Regions from separate parts of the Kosakonia sp. Marseille-Q7440 genome, predicted to be linked through region 2. Evidence: predicted binding sites of a transcription regulator. Region 2 holds the regulator's gene; each other region holds the start of a gene.
What was found. Region 2 encodes Fur, which represses iron uptake genes when iron is present. Its sites were predicted from a motif close to ATAATAATGAGAACNACTATCAA; they were not measured.
Positions count from the first base shown of each region.

Region 1: bfd (bacterioferritin-associated ferredoxin) is a predicted target of Fur. The motif match lies at 4,007-4,029, and genes of this name have one in related genera.
Region 3: zupT (zinc transporter ZupT) is a predicted target of Fur. The motif match lies at 4,823-4,845, and genes of this name have one in related genera.

Region 1 is NZ_CBCPLT010000002.1:557,322-563,252, reverse strand. It holds gene rplB (50S ribosomal protein L2) at 1-492, opposite strand, end outside; gene rplW (50S ribosomal protein L23) at 510-812, opposite strand; gene rplD (50S ribosomal protein L4) at 809-1,414, opposite strand; gene rplC (50S ribosomal protein L3) at 1,425-2,054, opposite strand; gene rpsJ (30S ribosomal protein S10) at 2,087-2,398, opposite strand; gene ACWPW2_RS16485 (prepilin peptidase) at 2,776-3,231, shown strand; gene bfr (bacterioferritin) at 3,228-3,704, opposite strand; gene bfd (bacterioferritin-associated ferredoxin) at 3,777-3,971, opposite strand; gene tuf (elongation factor Tu) at 4,148-5,332, opposite strand; gene fusA (elongation factor G) at 5,403-5,931, opposite strand, start outside.
Region 2 is NZ_CBCPLT010000001.1:1,170,354-1,176,284, reverse strand. It holds gene ybfF (esterase) at 1-681, shown strand, start outside; gene ybfE (LexA regulated protein) at 820-1,101, shown strand; gene fldA (flavodoxin FldA) at 1,265-1,795, shown strand; gene fur (ferric iron uptake transcriptional regulator) at 2,085-2,531, shown strand; gene ACWPW2_RS05290 (beta-N-acetylhexosaminidase) at 2,632-5,286, opposite strand; gene chiP (chitoporin ChiP) at 5,328-5,931, opposite strand, start outside.
Region 3 is NZ_CBCPLT010000002.1:771,033-776,963, reverse strand. It holds gene ACWPW2_RS17635 (glutathionylspermidine synthase family protein) at 1-673, shown strand, start outside; gene ACWPW2_RS17630 (TRAP transporter large permease) at 723-2,009, opposite strand; gene ACWPW2_RS17625 (TRAP transporter small permease) at 2,028-2,537, opposite strand; gene ACWPW2_RS17620 (TRAP transporter substrate-binding protein) at 2,591-3,568, opposite strand; gene ygiD (4,5-DOPA-extradiol-dioxygenase) at 3,874-4,662, opposite strand; gene zupT (zinc transporter ZupT) at 4,859-5,635, shown strand; gene ACWPW2_RS17605 (hypothetical protein) at 5,644-5,817, opposite strand.

The DNA of each region.
Region 1 (5,931 bases), on a different contig from region 2:
GATCTGAACGTAAGTACCAGCGGAACGTGCCAGCTGACCGCCTTTACCTGGTTTCATTTCTACGTTATGAACGGTAGAACCAACCGGGATATTGCGCATCGGCAGGGTGTTGCCTGCTTTGATTGCAGCATCAACGCCAGACTGAATCTGGTCGCCAGCTTTCAGGCCTTTCGGGGCCAGGATGTAACGGCGCTCACCGTCTTTGTACAGAACCAGCGCGATGTTCGCGGAACGGTTCGGATCGTACTCAAGACGTTCAACAACTGCCGGGATACCATCTTTGTTGCGTTTAAAGTCAACAATACGGTAAGCCTGCTTGTGGCCACCACCGATATGACGAGTGGTGATACGGCCATTGTTGTTACGACCACCGGATTTGCTGTTTTTTTCCAGCAACGGAGCAAAAGGTTTGCCCTTGTGCAGCTCAGGGTTAACCACTTTAACTACGTGGCGACGACCCGGAGATGTCGGTTTACATTTAACAACTGCCATTGTATTACTCCTCCGACTTACTCAGCGCCGCCAACGAAGTCCAGATTCTGGCCTTCTTTAAGGGTGACGTAAGCTTTTTTCCAGTCGCTACGACGACCGATACGCTGTCCGTGACGTTTAACTTTCCCTTTAACTACCAGGGTGTTAACGACTTCGACTTCGACTTCAAACAGTTTCTGCACAGCAGCTTTGATTTCTGCTTTGGTCGCGTCTTTTGCAACTTTGAGAACGATGGTATTGGTTTTTTCCATCGCAGTAGACGCTTTTTCAGAAACGTGCGGTGCGCGCAGCACCTTCAGCAGACGTTCTTCACGAATCATGCCAGCATCTCCTCAACTTGCTTAACAGCATCAGCAGTCATTACGACTTTGTCGAAGGCGATCAGGCTAACCGGGTCGATACCAGTCGCATCGCGTACGTCAACCTTGTGCAGGTTACGTGCGGCCAGGAACAGGTTCTCGTCCAGCTCACCGGTGATGATCAGCACATCTTCCAGAGCCATGTCTTTCAGTTTCTGAGCAAGCAGCTTGGTTTTCGGCGCTTCCAGAGAGAACTGCTCGACAACGATCAGACGATCCTGACGTACCAGTTCGGACAGGATGCTTTTCAGCGCGCCGCGGTACATCTTTTTGTTAACTTTTTGACTGTGGTCCTGCGGACGTGCAGCGAAGGTCACGCCACCAGAACGCCAGATCGGGCTCTTAACAGAACCTGAACGCGCACGGCCGGTGCCTTTCTGGCGCCACGGTTTTTTACCGGAACCAGTTACTTCAGCACGGGTCTTCTGAGCACGAGTACCCTGACGAGCACCAGCTGCATAAGCAACAACAACCTGGTGTACCAGCGCTTCGTTGAAGTCACGACCGAAGGTAGTTTCGGAAACAGTCAGCGCGCTCTGCGCGTCTTTCAATACTAATTCCATTGCTATCTCCTCACGCCTTCACAGCTGGTTTAACGATCAGGTCGCTACCGGTTGCACCCGGGACAGCACCTTTAACCAGCAGCAGGTTGCGCTCAGCGTCAACACGTACTACGTCCAGGCTCTGAACGGTTACGCGCTCATTACCCAGCTGACCTGCCATTTTCTTGCCCTTGAACACTTTGCCCGGAGTCTGGTTCTGACCGATAGAACCCGGAACGCGGTGGGACAGGGAGTTACCGTGAGTAGCGTCCTGGGTACGGAAGTTCCAGCGCTTAACGGTACCTGCGAAACCTTTACCTTTAGAGGTGCCAGTTACGTCAACTTTTTTAACTTCAGCAAACAGCTCAACGCTAATGTCCTGACCTACGGAGAACTCTTCACCGTCAGCCAGACGGAATTCCCACAGACCACGGCCAGCTTCTACGCCAGCTTTAGCGAAGTGACCTGCTTCCGGCTTGGTTACGCGGTTAGCTTTTTTAGCACCGGTGGTAACCTGGATAGCGCGGTAGCCGTCGTTAGCCAGATCTTTAACCTGAGTAACGCGGTTTGCTTCAACTTCGATTACGGTTACTGGGATAGAAACGCCATCTTCAGTGAAGATGCGGGTCATGCCCACTTTTTTACCGACTAAACCAATCATTGTTTCAACCTCTCAATCGCTCGATGACCTGATCAACCCAGGCTGATCTGCACGTCTACACCGGCAGCCAGATCCAGACGCATCAGAGCATCAACGGTTTTCTCGGTTGGCTCAACGATGTCAACCAGACGCTTATGAGTGCGGATTTCGTACTGATCGCGCGCATCTTTGTTGACGTGCGGAGAGATCAGAACGGTAAAGCGCTCTTTGCGGGTCGGCAGCGGGATCGGACCACGTACTTGCGCACCAGTGCGCTTCGCAGTTTCGACGATTTCGGCGGTTGATTGATCGATCAGACGATGATCAAACGCTTTCAAGCGGATACGGATTCTTTGGTTCTGCATGAGACCAGAGCTCCAATTATTTATAGACGAAAATAATTACTCCTCACACCCATTACGATTGATGGGGGAGTGTAATCGTTCTTACGTAGCCCCCCGATTGGGAGCATTGTTAGCGGCAAACTTCGTCGCTATGGCTCAGATCGAACCAGCCGTCAATTACGACAAGCCCGCGCATTATACGTAAATCTGGCGCGGACGCAAGTGCAGTTTAGAAATTAAACAACGATGCGTGCCGGCTCGCAAAGAGTATGGCGCCCTTTATGTCGCTCATAAAATGTCTGGAAAGCGGCCCGCACTCTGCTCACCCTCCCCTTTCCTTGTTTATGAGTATGAAGCACTCTTGGCAGCGGATTGCTAAAGCTTAAGGCAGGGACGCCATGTTTTTTCTCATTCTCTATATCGTATTAAATCTTCTGCTCGTCAGGTGTGACCTGCGCTCGGGGCTGCTGCCGGATCGCTATACCTGCCCTCTACTCTGGACGGGCTTACTCTGGCAATATCTGTCACATACTGAATTTCTGGCGGATGCCGTCTTAGGGGCAATGGCGGGTTATATCAGTTTTGCCGCTATTTACTGGGGATATCGATTATTACGGGGCCATGAAGGATTGGGCTATGGCGATGTGAAGTATCTTGCCGCGCTCGGCGCGTGGCACGGCTGGCCGGTTCTTCCTGCTCTTGTATTTTATGCCGCGCTTTTTGCCTGCTGCGCAGCGGCTTTCACCCTTTGCCGCTGCCGTAAATTACAGGTAATAAAAAACCCGCTGCCGTTTGGACCTTTCCTCGCGGCAGCGGGTTTCGTGGTGGGTTACCCCACGCTAATAAGGTTTTAGCCTTCGACTTTAATCTGCGACTGAAGGTAATTCTGCATACCAAGTTTAGCGATCAGATCCAGCTCTGTTTCCAGCCAGTCAATGTGGTGCTCTTCGTCGGCAAGAATTTTGATCATCATATCGCGACTGACATAGTCATGGATGCTGTCAGCATAGGCGATTGCTTCACGCAGATCTCTCGCGCCTTCAAGCTCCAGACGCAGGTCTGATTGCAGCATCTCTTCAACGTCTTCGCCAATACCGAGTTTGCCCAGATCCTGCAAGTTCGGGATCCCTTCGAGAAACAGAATACGCTCGATATACAAATCGGCGTGTTTCATTTCATCGATGGATTCATGGTATTCAACGTCATTGAGGCGGGTCAGCCCCCAGTTCTTGAACATTCTCGCATGGAGAAAGTACTGATTGATTGCGACAAGCTCATTTCCCAATAATTTATTGAGATAATTTATGATTTTAACATCACCTTTCATTATGTAGTCCCTCCGCTTCCACTCATTGAAGCGTAGATGGGGCTACAGGGATGTCAAAAAAAAGATAGAGCCTCAGGCAATCTCTTTGTATTCCGGCATCTGGGTCAACTCATCCTGCATGATCTCACGAGCAGCACGAATGCATTTACCACACTGATTTCCTACCGGAACAAACTTGCGGAGCTGCTGGAATGATTGAGGGTGAAACTGGCGCACAGCCTGGCGAATTTTTTTATCACTTACACCGTTACACAAACAAACGTACATGGATCACTCCCGTTCACTTAATGCGCAAAGTGTAAATGAGAATGGTTATGATTACAACAGGACAACTATAAGGGGATTTGCAGAAAAGTGTGAACAGCTGTAATGGCAGGATGGCTAACTAGCAGCCAGCAAAAAGGGCACCGAAGTGCCCTCTTTTCAAATTCAAAGCTAACGAATTAGCTCAGAACTTTTGCTACAACGCCCGCGCCAACGGTACGGCCGCCTTCACGGATTGCGAAGCGCAGACCATCGTCCATCGCGATCGGGTGAATCAGGGTAACAACCATTTTGATGTTGTCGCCCGGCATTACCATCTCAACGCCTTCCGGCAGTTCGATGGTGCCAGTCACGTCAGTTGTACGGAAGTAGAACTGCGGACGGTAGCCTTTGAAGAACGGAGTATGACGGCCGCCTTCATCTTTGGACAGGATGTACACTTCAGATTCGAATTTGGTGTGCGGCTTGATGGAACCCGGCTTAGCCAGTACCTGACCACGTTCGATTTCTTCACGTTTGATACCACGCAGCAGAACACCAACGTTCTCACCAGCACGGCCTTCGTCCAGCAGTTTGCGGAACATTTCAACGCCGGTACAGGTAGATTTCGCGGTGTCTTTGATACCAACGATTTCAACTTCTTCACCAACTTTGATGATACCGCGCTCTACACGACCGGTAACAACGGTACCACGACCGGAGATGGAGAATACGTCTTCGATCGGCAGCAGGAACGGCTTGTCAATCGCGCGCTCTGGTTCCGGGATGTAGGAATCCAGGTAGCCAGCCAGCTCGATGATTTTCTCTTCCCACTCAGCTTCGCCTTCCAGCGCTTTCAGCGCGGAACCGCGAACGATCGGGGTGTCGTCGCCCGGGAAGTCGTACTGAGACAGCAGCTCACGCACTTCCATCTCAACCAGTTCCAGCAGCTCTTCGTCATCAACCATGTCACATTTGTTCAGGAACACGATGATGAACGGAACGCCTACCTGACGACCCAGCAGGATGTGCTCACGGGTCTGCGGCATCGGGCCGTCAGTCGCAGCAACAACCAGGATCGCGCCGTCCATCTGCGCAGCACCGGTGATCATGTTTTTAACATAGTCGGCGTGGCCCGGGCAGTCTACGTGCGCGTAGTGGCGAGTCGGGGTGTCATATTCAACGTGAGAGGTGTTGATGGTGATACCACGAGCTTTTTCTTCCGGCGCGTTATCGATCTGGTCGAATGCGCGAGCAGCACCGCCGTAGGTCTTAGCCAGTACGGTAGTGATTGCAGCGGTCAGAGTAGTTTTACCATGGTCAACGTGGCCGATTGTGCCGACGTTGACGTGCGGTTTTGTACGTTCAAATTTTTCTTTAGACACGGCTTTATTCCTTACTATAGTGCTCTCCCTCAATGGAGAGAGCACGGGACTTTGGTTTTAACCCTGCGGCTTATTTACCACGGGCTTCAATTACGGCCTGAGCAACGTTGTTCGGCGCATCATCATACTTCAGGAATTCCATGGTGTATGATGCACGACCTTTGGTCAGAGAACGCAGCTGAGTTGCATATCCGAACATTTCAGACAGCGGAACTTCAGCGTGGATCTTAACGCCAGTAACTTCAGATTCCTGACCGCGCAGCATGCCGCGACGACGGCTCAAGTCACCGATAACGTCACCGGTATTCTCTTCCGGAGTCTCTACTTCAACCTTCATGATCGGCTCAAGCAGAACTGGTTTCGCTTTCTTAAAGCCATCTTTAAAGGCAATAGACGCAGCCAGTTTAAACGCCAGTTCAGAGGAGTCAACGTCGTGGTAAGAACCGAAGTGCAGACGCACGCCCAGATCAACTACCGGGTAACCAGCCAGCGGACCAGACTTCAGCTGCTCCTGGATGCCTTTATCAACGGCCGGGATGTATTCGCCAGGAATTACACCACCTTTGATGTCGTTGATGAACTCGTAACCTTTCGGGTTA
Region 2 (5,931 bases):
CTCGATAACCTCGGCGTGCTCGCCCGCGACCTGGTGCAGGATCACGATGTGCTGCAGGTGGATATGCGTAATCACGGCGTGTCGCCCCGCTCACCGGAGATGAACTATCCGGCGATGGCGCAGGATCTGCTTGATACGCTTGATGCCCATCAGATTGAAAAAGCGACCTTTATCGGCCACTCCATGGGCGGCAAAGCGGTGATGGCGCTAACTTCACTGGCACCCGATCGCATCGATCGCCTGGTGGCGATTGATATGGCGCCCGTGGATTATAAGGTGCGCCGTCACGATGAGATCTTTGCCGCTATCAACGCCGTCAGCGAGGCGGGCGTTTCGTCGCGCCAGCAGGCGGCGGCGCTGATGCGCGAGCAGCTTAATGAAGAGGGCGTGGTTCAGTTTTTACTGAAATCCTTCGTTGACGGTGAGTGGCGCTTCAACGTGCCGGTGCTGTGGGATCAATATGCCAATATTGTGGGCTGGGAGACCATTCCGGCGTGGGATAAGCCTGCCCTCTTCGTCTGCGGCGGCAACTCCTCTTATGTCACCGATGCCTACCGCGATGCGCTGCTGGCGCAGTTTCCCCAGGCGCGGGCGTATGTCATTGCCGGTGCCGGGCACTGGGTGCATGCAGAAAAACCTGATGCGGTGCTGCGGGCCATCCGCCGTTATCTGGCAGAGTAAGGCCAACTGATTAAAAAGGCGGCGACCGGTCGTTTCAACGCGCCCGGTCGTTGGCGTGCCGATGTTGGTGATGTATGATGGCGCGCTATTCAGCCCGGGCAGCGGCCCGATTGCGTGTTTTCCCGTAGTATTCATATCATGGCTAAAGAACAAACGGACCGTACGACACTAGATCTGTTCGCGAATGAGCGTCGCCCGGGACGGCCGAAGACCAACCCGCTCTCGCGTGATGAACAGTTGCGCATTAATAAACGCAACCAGCTTAAACGCGATAAGGTTCGCGGGCTTAAGCGCGTCGAACTGAAACTGAATGCGGAAGCGGTGGAAGCCTTAAATGAGCTGGCCGAAGCGCGTGAGATAAGCCGCAGCGAACTTATCGAAGAGATGCTGCTGGCGCAGCTTAAAGCCCTGCGCGGATAGCGATTCTTCTGAATCCTCATCAAATTCCCCTTTTCGTGTGGCATACAGTGCAGTCCGCGGCAATAGCAGTTTCCGCGTTCTTCTCTGTTCTGCTATGATTGCCCTTATCTGTGGGCTTAGCGCTCCCCCTATACTCATTAAGATTCAAGAGGTTATTTTACTCATGGCAATTACAGGCATTTTCTTCGGCAGCGACACCGGCAACACCGAAAACATCGCCAAAATGATCCAAAGCCAGCTTGGTAAAGACGTCGCCGATGTTCATGACATTGCCAAGAGCAGTAAGGAAGATATCGAAGGGTATGACATCCTGTTGCTCGGCATTCCGACCTGGTATTACGGTGAAGCGCAGTGCGACTGGGATGACTTCTTCCCGACGCTGGAAGAGATTGATTTTAATGGTAAGTTAGTGGCGCTGTTCGGCTGCGGCGATCAGGAAGATTACGCTGAGTACTTCTGTGATGCGCTGGGCACCATTCGCGACATTATTGAACCGCGCGGCGCGACGATTGTGGGCCACTGGCCGACTGCCGGTTACCATTTCGAAGCTTCAAAAGGCCTGGCTGATGACGATCACTTTGTAGGTCTGGCGATTGACGAAGACCGTCAGCCAGAACTGACCGCCGAGCGCGTGCAGAAGTGGGTGAAGCAGGTTTCTGAAGAGCTGCATCTTGATGAAATCCTGAATGCCTGATTTTTATGGCGCAATCTGCTGGTTGCGCCGTATCAATAGGTAAAAGCAATCGAAATAATTGCTACATTTTTTTAACTTTCCTACTCATCCCTGTACAATAAGCGCTGCTTAACGTAGTACGCCCGACCGGGAGTTGTCGGCGATACCACGTTTTAAAAGCTTACTTTACTTGAGGGCTTGCAGTTTTCATTTATACATGGCAGTTCTATAATGATACGCATTCGCCCGGGTGCATTCCTTATAACTTCCGAGAAGGAAGTGAATCGTATAGCAACAGGACAGATTCCGCATGACTGACAACAATACCGCATTAAAGAAGGCCGGCCTGAAAGTCACGCTTCCACGTTTAAAAATTCTGGAAGTGCTTCAGGAGCCGGATAACCATCATGTCAGTGCGGAAGATCTTTATAAGCGTCTGATCGACATGGGTGAAGAGATTGGTCTGGCAACGGTGTACCGTGTGCTGAACCAGTTTGATGACGCCGGGATTGTCACCCGTCACAACTTCGAAGGCGGCAAGTCTGTTTTCGAACTGACGCAGCAGCATCACCACGATCACCTTATCTGCCTCGACTGCGGTAAAGTTATCGAATTCAGTGATGACTCCATCGAATTGCGCCAGCGCGAAATTGCCGCTCAACACGGCATCCGCCTGACGAACCACAGTCTCTACCTTTACGGCCACTGCGCCGAAGGTGACTGCCGCGAAGATGAACACGCGCACGACGCAAAATAAGTTCTTCTGAACGTTAAAAGCCAACCGTCAGGTTGGCTTTTTTTATGCCTGCCGGCTGAGCGGCGCGTTAAAAGGTTACGCCGCTCAGAGAGGAAAGCGATCAGGCTTTCAGGCTATCGACGCGGCTGACGCGCCTGCCATCCGGGCTTAAGGTGCGCAGCTGAATTTCTCCTTTAACCTGTGGACGGGATTTCGCTTCATAGTGCTGCCATGTTTTGCCGCGATCGAGGGAGTACTCGACCACCAGCCCCGGGAAGCGGATGTTGACCTCCAGCACACCGTCAACAATTCGCGCCCCTGGCACCGGCAGACGATAATGGATGCCGGCTTTATCCAGCTTCGCCAGCTCGCGATGTCCCAGCAGATTGGCAAAACGCTGCCAGTCTGCCGTTAAGGCCTTCTGATCGACCCACTGCGTCTCGCCGCCTTTGTATTCACGGCCCGCCTGGTAATCCAGCTCCCAGCTTGCGCGGTGCCATGCCCGCTCAGCGACGGCGACCAGACGCGGATAGATCATATACTCCATCTGCTCATCCGTGCGCACCACTTCGCTCCACAGCTCGGCGGAAAGCCCGTAGGCGCCAGGCCACGGCTTGTCTGATTTGGCGCTGAACGCGTTGCCGTCACGGTCGACCGACGTTTCCGCATTTTGCGGCATGTTGTCCGGTGCAAAACTGAAGATCTTGCGCTCATCGCTGAAACGCGTCCCCCAGTAGTAGCCGCTTTCATCCGGGTGAACTTCACTCGGGAAGTCGAGATAGACGTAGTCCGGGTTGGAGACCACCACGCGGAAGCCTTTGTTCGCCCAGTCATTGACGGAATCGAAACCGCCCCAGTAGAGCGCATCCCAGAAGTTGACATTCACATGTCTGGTGGCAAAAACAGAGGCGTCTTTGGCATCTTTAAGCCCATCCTGCCACGCCTGCATCACATCAATGCCGTGCGCCTTAACCAGCTTGCTCACCTCAGCGCCAAAGTAGCTGGAGAGGTGCTCAACGTCGCTCACTTTCCCGGCTTTGATCATCGCCTGGCAGGCCTCCGATTTCGCCCACGGCTTATCCTGCCTGCTCTGATCGATGATGCCTTTACCCGGCTGCGGATCTTTCACATCCGTATAGCCAGCCCCCAGGTAGATATTTTTCGCTTCATCGCCGCCGAAGTGCCAGGTGTGTAGCGGCAGACCCGCTTCTCTGTGCATCTGCTGGATTTCGCCCATCACCTTATCGACAAAGTTGCGCGAGGAGTCCAGGCAAGGATTGAGATAACCGGTGCGATCGTAGAACTGTACGCCAGCGGTAACAGAGGTATCCGTCGGATCGAGCAGGCGGTAACGGCTCGCCTCGCTCTCTTTACCCTCTTTTATCAGGCGATGGTAACGCGCCTCCATTGAGATGACCGCCGCGCGCGCATGGGCGGGCATATCGATCTCCGGGATCACCTCAATGTGCCGCGCTTTGGCATATTTGAGGATCTCGATATAGTCGGCGCGGGTAAAGTAACCGCTGCCGTTGTTATCACGATCCGGCCCGGATCCCAGCTGCGGCAGCAGGCACTGCTTCTCGCTCAGATCGTGGCAGCGCTGGCTGCCAATCTCAGTCAGCTCCGGCAGCCCGGGGATTTCAATGCGCCACCCTTCATCGTCCGTCAGATGGAAGTGGAATTTATTCAGCTTGTAGGCTGCCATCTGATCCAGCAGGCGCAGCACCGCCGCTTTGCTGTGGAAATTACGCCCGACATCCAGATGAATACCGCGATAGTCGAAGCGCGGTGCATCTTTCGCCATCAGAGCGGGGATGGTCATCGCCCCCTGCGCGGGGAGAAGCGAAAGCAGGGATTGCAGGCCATAGAAGACGCCGCTCTGATCAAAACCGGTCACCACCGCCTCTTTATCACTGATACGCAGCTGATAGGCACCGTTGATCGCCTCCTCACTCTTGAACGCTTTACGCACAATTTCGGTACGTAGCGGATAACTCCCCTCTTCCACGCCGAGCATGGCGAAGCGCGCTTTAATGGCATTTTGCGCATCAGGCATCAGCGCTGAAAGGTCAAATTTCATCCCCTGGCTGAGATCGATATCCCGACCGTAAATTTTTACCTCGCGCGGCGTCGGCACAATCTGCCCGCGCAGCGAGGCGAGGTTCATCGCTTTGATATCGCTGTTTTGCGCAAAGCGTGCTTCAGCGGTCATCAGGATATTTTTATCGTCCGGCGTCCGCTGCCATTGCTCGCCAAGCGGTGTGACGAACTGGGCAAGATCTTCCGTATTGGTATTGGCGATGGTTTTTGGCGTCGCTTCCTCACCTGTGACATACCAGCGCGGCAGCACATCGGTAATAAAGAGTTGCCAGTACTCATTAATGATTGGGATCTCAACGGACTGATTCGCCGGAAAACCAGTAAATTGCCCGGTAGGCTCAAGCTTATGCAGATCGCCCATGATATGGGTCACTTTGAACTGCGGGTTCGCGACTTGCAGAACGGGGCGAATACTGTGGAAGTAGATAGCCCACTCGTTATCGGTCACTGCCTCGCCTTTGTTGGTGAGCGTGATCACCGCTTTGTTGCAGGAGGCCCAGTCTGCGCCGAGCTTCGCACAATCAACGCCATGCTGTGCGGCAAAGTTATCTTTTACGGCGTAGTTCAGATTGAACTGGCTGATGGCGTCAACCGTGCTCTGGCTTGCCAGTGCCGCGCCGCTGCCAAGCAGCGCTGTGACTGCGCCCGCCAGCAGGCTTAAACGTGCTGTATGCATTCTCTGTTCCTTAAGGTTGCCAATGCCCGGCAACAAATTAATTAGAAAAGGGTAAACGGCGCGATGACCATCAATTTCACGTCGCGCTCATCCTGGAAAATGTTGCCGTAGCCGCCGGCATAGCTCGGGATAGCGGCGTGGTTGTCATACTGGGTAAAGTGCAGTTTAAACATCGTCCCTTTGGCGCGCCCCTCTTGCAGGGTATAGATGGCATCCAGGCTATATGCGGACTCTTTCAGACGATAACCGGCGCTGTACCACGCATCCGGCACGGCCATTTCGGCCGGTTTTGCGCCCCAGGCGTAGGCGTAAGAGGCCCCAATTTGTAAGCCGGGCAAGTTGCAACTCTCCAGATCGTACATCGCCCCCAGGAAGAGCGCTTTTTCGCCATTGGCATTGAAGTCGGAGCGGTTATCCCACCAGATATCAAGACGACCATTAGAGGAGGCATAGGTTGGCGTCATGCGCTGCAAAAAGTAGCCCTGCTGGCCTTCTGCTTTTACCCATGTTCCTTCGAGGCGCAGCGCGAGTGGTCCGACCGTGTAACCGAAGGTCAGCGCCTGCAGCCAGGCGGTGCCGTCGTAAAGATCGTTGATGCCGCGATCGCTGACTTTGTCGCGGGCACCATAAAACTGATAGCTGGTG
Region 3 (5,931 bases), on a different contig from region 2:
AGAGCTGCGCGAGCAGCACGGCTTCCAGCTGCTGCACTTCACCTGCTGCCGCGATACGGTAGAAGATCGCGGTACGGTGCAGTATCTCCAGGATTGCGCGGCCGAAGCGGAGCTGGCCTCCGAGTTTCTCTATATCGAAGATATTGGCCTGGGTGAAAAGGGGCAGTTTTCCGATCTGCAGGATCAGGTGATTGGCAACCTCTTCAAGCTCTATCCGTGGGAATACATGCTGCGGGAAATGTTCTCCACCAAGCTGGAGGATGCCGGCGTGCGCTGGCTGGAGCCGGCCTGGAAGAGCATCATATCCAACAAGGCGCTGCTGCCGATGCTGTGGCAGATGTTCCCGGATCATCCCAATCTGCTGCCAGCCTGGTTTGCCGATGAAGATCACCCGCCGATGGAGAAGTATGTGGTGAAACCGATCTTCTCCCGTGAAGGTGCCAATGTCTCGATCATTGAGAACGGCAAAACCGTCGAGTCGGTTGAAGGCCCGTACGGCGAAGAGGGGATGATCGTGCAGGAGTTCTACCCGCTGCCGAAGTTTGGCGACAGCTACACGCTGATCGGCAGCTGGCTTATTAACGATCAGCCTGCCGGCATCGGCATCCGCGAAGATCGGGCGCTGATCACCCAAGATCTCTCCCGCTTCTACCCGCATATCTTTGTCGAATAAGTAAAAACCCGGCCATCAGCGCCGGGTTTTTTATTCCCACAGGCTCAGCTTACATCACGCCAAACAGCTTCGGCAGGAAGAGCGAGATCGCCGGGATATAGGTCACCAGCATCAGCACCACGAACAGGATGGCGTAGAAAGGCAGCATCGCCTTCACCACCTGCTCGATCTTCTGTTTACTCACCGCGCTGGCGACAAACAGCACCGATCCCACCGGCGGCGTAATCAACCCAATCCCCAGATTGACCAGCATGATCATGCCGAAATGCACCGGATCGATGCCCAGCGCATTGGTCACCGGCAACAGTACCGGCGTCAGGATCAGGATCAGCGGCGCCATATCCATCAGCGTGCCGAGCAGCAGCAGCATGATGTTAATGCACATCAGAATCACATACTTGTTGTCAGAGAGCTGGGTAAACGCCTCAGTGATGCGGCCCGGCAGTTGCATATAGGTCATCACCGCACCGAAGGCAGAGGCGAAGCCAATCAGGATCATCACGATAGTGACGGTTTTCACCGTGCGGTACATCAGCTTCGGCAGCTCGGACCATTTGTAGTCACGATAGATAAACATGGTGACAAAGAAGGCCCACAAACAGGCGATCGCCGCCGATTCGGTAGCGGTGAAGATCCCGGAAAGGATACCGCCCATGATGATCACTACCGTCATCAGCCCCCACAGCGTATCGGCAAAGATCTTTAACGCCTGGCGAAACGGCACGCGCTCCCCTTTCGGGTAGCCGCGCTTATGGGCAAAGACCACGCACATCACCATCAGCGTGAAGCTGAGCAGCAGGCCTGGCAAAATCCCGGCGATAAACAGCGCGGCGATGGAGACGGTTCCGCCCGTCGCCAGCGAGTAGATCACCGAGTTGTGGCTGGGCGGTGTGAGGATCGCCTGCACCGATCCGCTGGCGGTGACGGCGGCAGCGAAATCGCGCGGATAGCCCTTTTTATCCATCTCCGGGATCATCACCGAGCCAATCGAGGCGGTATCTGCCACCGACGATCCCGAAATGGCACCGAAAAACGTCGAAGCGACGATATTCACCAGCGACAGGCCGCCGCGAATAAAACCGACAAAGATATAGGCAAAGTTGACCAGCCTGCGGGCAATGCCGCCCTCCGCCATAATCGCCCCGGCCAGAATAAAAAACGGGATCGCCAGCAGTGAGAATTTATTCACGCCGTTGGTCAGCTGGATCATCACCGCTTCCAGCGGAATATCGATATACCACGCGCCGAGTACTGCGCTGATGCCGACCGCATAGGCGACCGGCACGCCAATCGCCAGCATAATGGCGAGCGTAAAGACCAGAATAAATGCATCCATAAAAGTTCCTTACCGGAGTCAGCTCGACGAGCCGAGCATCACCACCGGACGGTGGTACTGCGCGCCAAAAAGCATCTTCTCGACAATAAACAGAAGGGTGATCGCAGAGCCTATCGGCAGCGGTAAATAGCTCTCTCCGGCAGTAAAGAGCGGGAACTCTGCCACCGGCTGCTCCCACAATTCGGCGCACAGCGTCGCGCTGTACCAGAGGATAAAGAGGCTGATCGCCATCAGCATTAGATCCGCCAGCAGGAAACAGACCTTACGCAGCGGTTCGCTTAAGCGGTCGGTCATCATGGTGACAGCGATATGCGATCCGGCACGGTAGCTCACCGCAGCGCCGATAAAGGTAAAGGTCACCATGCAGATGATCGCCACCGGCTCCGGCCAGGAGAGCGCGCTGTTCAACACATAGCGGGCGAAAATCCCCACGGGGATAATCGCCACCATCACCAACAGCGCCAGACCGGCCACCCACATAGAGAGGCGATAGAGAATATCCATTAACAACGAATAGCGTTCTGCCATAACGGTTTTCCCGGTAGAAGTCGCAAACGGGCAGGCGAACCTGCCCGGCCAGCTTACTGCACGTCCTGAATACGCTTAATCAGATCCTGGTGCGCATTCCCGTACTTATCGCGTACCGACTGCGTGGCATCGTAGAAGGCTTTGGTATCAATGTCGTGGAACTGCACCCCGCCCGCTTTCATCGCCTGCAGCGACTTCTCGTTATAGGCTTTCCACAGCTCGCGCTGCTCCGCCTGCGCCTCTTTCGCCAGCTTCAGGATCAGCTCCTGATCCTCTTTTTTCAGCTTGTCCCACTTGGCTTTTGAGAAGAGAAACAGCTCGGGAATAATGAAGTGTTTGCTCCAGGTATAGTTCTTCACCACCGGCAAATAGTTGTGCGCCACAAAGGTCGGCGGGTTGTTCTCCGTGCCGTCAATCACACCGGTTTGCATGCCGCTGAAGACTTCACTCACCCCCATCGCCACCGAGTTCGCCCCCATCGCTTTCAGGGTATCAAGCGCAATCGGGCTGCCCTGAACGCGGATTTTCATCCCCTTCAAATCTTCCGCTTTCGTGACCGGCGCTTTGGTAATCAGGTTGCGCGTGCCGGCATCCATCCAGCCGAGGAAAACCAGCCGCGATTTGCTGCTTGCAGAGAGCCGGTTGCCAATCTCCTGGCCAATCATGCCGTCGAGCACTTTGTGCATATGATCTTCATCGCGAAAGATATAGGGCAGCGTGAAAACGTTAATCTCCGGCAATATCGCCGCCACTGGCGTCATTGAGACGCGAATGATATCGATCGCGCCGATTTGCGCCTGCTCAATCACCTGTTTCTCATCGCCTAAGACACCGCCGGGAAAGGTTTTAATTTCCAGCCGGCCATCGGTAGCTTTACTTAATTTCTCACCCATATGTTTTACCGCCACGACATTGGGGTAATCCGCCGGGTGAACATCGGCGGCGCGAAACGTTTGTGCAAGGGCGGTATGCGACATAAAGAGCAGAGCGGAACCGATGGAAAGAGTCAGAAAACGTTGTGCAGAGTTCATATTGCCGGATCTCCAGAGGTGTAATTTTTGGCACAGTCAAAACTGCCGCGAGCAGAAAGCACGTGGCTGGGAATCGAGAGTGGTTATGGGTATGAGAACAGGACAATCAGAAGAGTAGTTACTGGTGAGAATTTGCGCGACGATGGGGTTCACAAAAAAACACCAAATTCAGCACGCTGTTTCATTTTTGCAGAACAGATCTTTTTATTTTCATAAAAACCACGGTTCATTGGCCTTTTTTTGCGATCTTTCTCCGGTTTCCGCGATTAGGGCACAAAAAAATGGCGCATTGCGCGCCATCATTTTTACCCCACCTGTACCGACAGCATGCTGATGGAAGCCATCTCCATCCCCTCGACGGGAATCGACAGCGGCTCGTTGCCATCCCATGCGCCAAGCACATAGAGCAGCGGCAGAAAGTGTTCCGGCGTCGGATTGGCGAGCGAACCACTTTCATGGTCGAGATAGTTGACCAGCGGATGCTGCTCGACCGGCCCCTGCCACGTCAGATTCTGCTTCACAAAATCGTTGAAGCCGACTGCCCACGCAAAGGGCGTGGTGTCACCGTGCCAGCGCGCCGTGCGCAAGTTGTGCACCACGTTACCGCTGGCCACAATCATCACCCCTTCATCGCGCAGCGCGGCAAGTTTGCGCCCCATCTCCATATGCCACGCCGCCGGTTTAGTGCTGTCGATACTGAGCTGCACCATCGGAATATCCGCATTGGGGTACATCTTGATCAGCACGCCCCAGGAGCCATGATCGAAGCCCCAAGCCTCATGATCCAGCGTCACCGGCAGCGGTGAGAGCAGATCCACCAGCCGCTGTGCCAGCGCGGGCGAACCGGGCGCGGGGTAATGCACGTCGTGCAGCGCCTGCGGGAAACCGCCGAAATCATGGATCGTTTGCGGTGCCTCCATCGCCGTTACGCCAGTGCCGCGCGTAAACCAGTGCGCGGAGATCGCCACGATCGCTTTCGGACGCGGCAGCGTATCGCCCAGTTTCCTCCAGGCGCGAGTATAAACGTTATCCTGCAGCGCATTCATTGGATTGCCATGCCCAAGAAACAGCGCGGGCATACGAGGAGCTGACATGAGGATATCCTTACAGAAGATGCCAATATGATGAAAGCAGGTTACGCTTTTTCTCAGGGCGATGAACTCAGATAAGCATGATGAAGATCGTCAGTAATTTTGAATGTAAGGAATAGGTAAAAGTGCCGTGGCTGCCTCGCTTTTCCGCAGGCGAAAACTTACATTAATGAGAATGATTATCATAAAGGAGCGATGTATGTCAGTCCCGTTGATTCTGACCATCCTGGCGGGCGCCGCCACGTTTATTGGCGCCATTCTGGGCGTTATCGGCCAGAAACCTTCCAACCGCGTACTGGCTTTTTCACTCGGCTTTGCCGCCGGGATCATGCTGCTTATCTCGTTAATGGAGATGCTTCCCGCCGCGCTGGCAACCGAAAGTATGCCGCCGATGCTCGGTTACGGCATGTTTGTTGTTGGCCTGCTCGGTTACTTTGCGCTGGATCGCCTGCTGCCCCATGCCCATGCGCAGGACTTAATGCAGGGCTCGCAGGAGGCGTTGCCGCGCGGCATCCGCCGTACCGCTATTCTGCTGACGCTCGGTATCAGCCTGCATAATTTTCCGGAGGGGATCGCCACCTACGTCACCGCCAGCAACGATCTGGAGCTGGGCTTCGGCATCGCTTTTGCCGTGGCTTTACACAATATTCCTGAAGGGCTGGCGGTCGCAGGGCCGGTCTACGCGGCGACGGGCTCAAAGCGCAGCGCGGTGATGTGGGCCGGTATTTCCGGTTTAGCGGAGATTCTGGGCGGCGTGCTGGCGTGGTTAATTCTCGGCAGCCTGGTCTCGCCGATAGTGATGGCGGCGATTATGGCAGCGGTCGCCGGGATTATGGTCGCGCTGTCGGTGGATGAGTTAATGCCGCTGGCAAAGGAGATCGATCCCAACAACAACCCAAGCTACGGCGTGCTGTGCGGCATGTCGGTGATGGGCTTAAGCCTGGTCGCCCTGCAGGCGATGGGCTTCGGCGGTTAACAGCTGCGTTATTTGGTCTGCCCCACGCGCTGAAATCTTTTCAGCTCCGCCTGCGCGCGCTGATAGCCCTCGTAAACGGCGTCGCGCTCGTGGCGGCAGGCCCTATAACGGCGTCTTAGGGCGTGAACATAACCAACCACCAGCACTACGACGAACAGTAACCAATACCAGGAAATAAACACGGCGCCTCCGCAAATAAACCTTCGCAAAAATAATAGGTTAGCTGCGGCGTGCCCGTGCCGCAGCGACTACCACTTTATAAGTAGGAAGGGTTAATAGCAATGCGCAACGCCTGT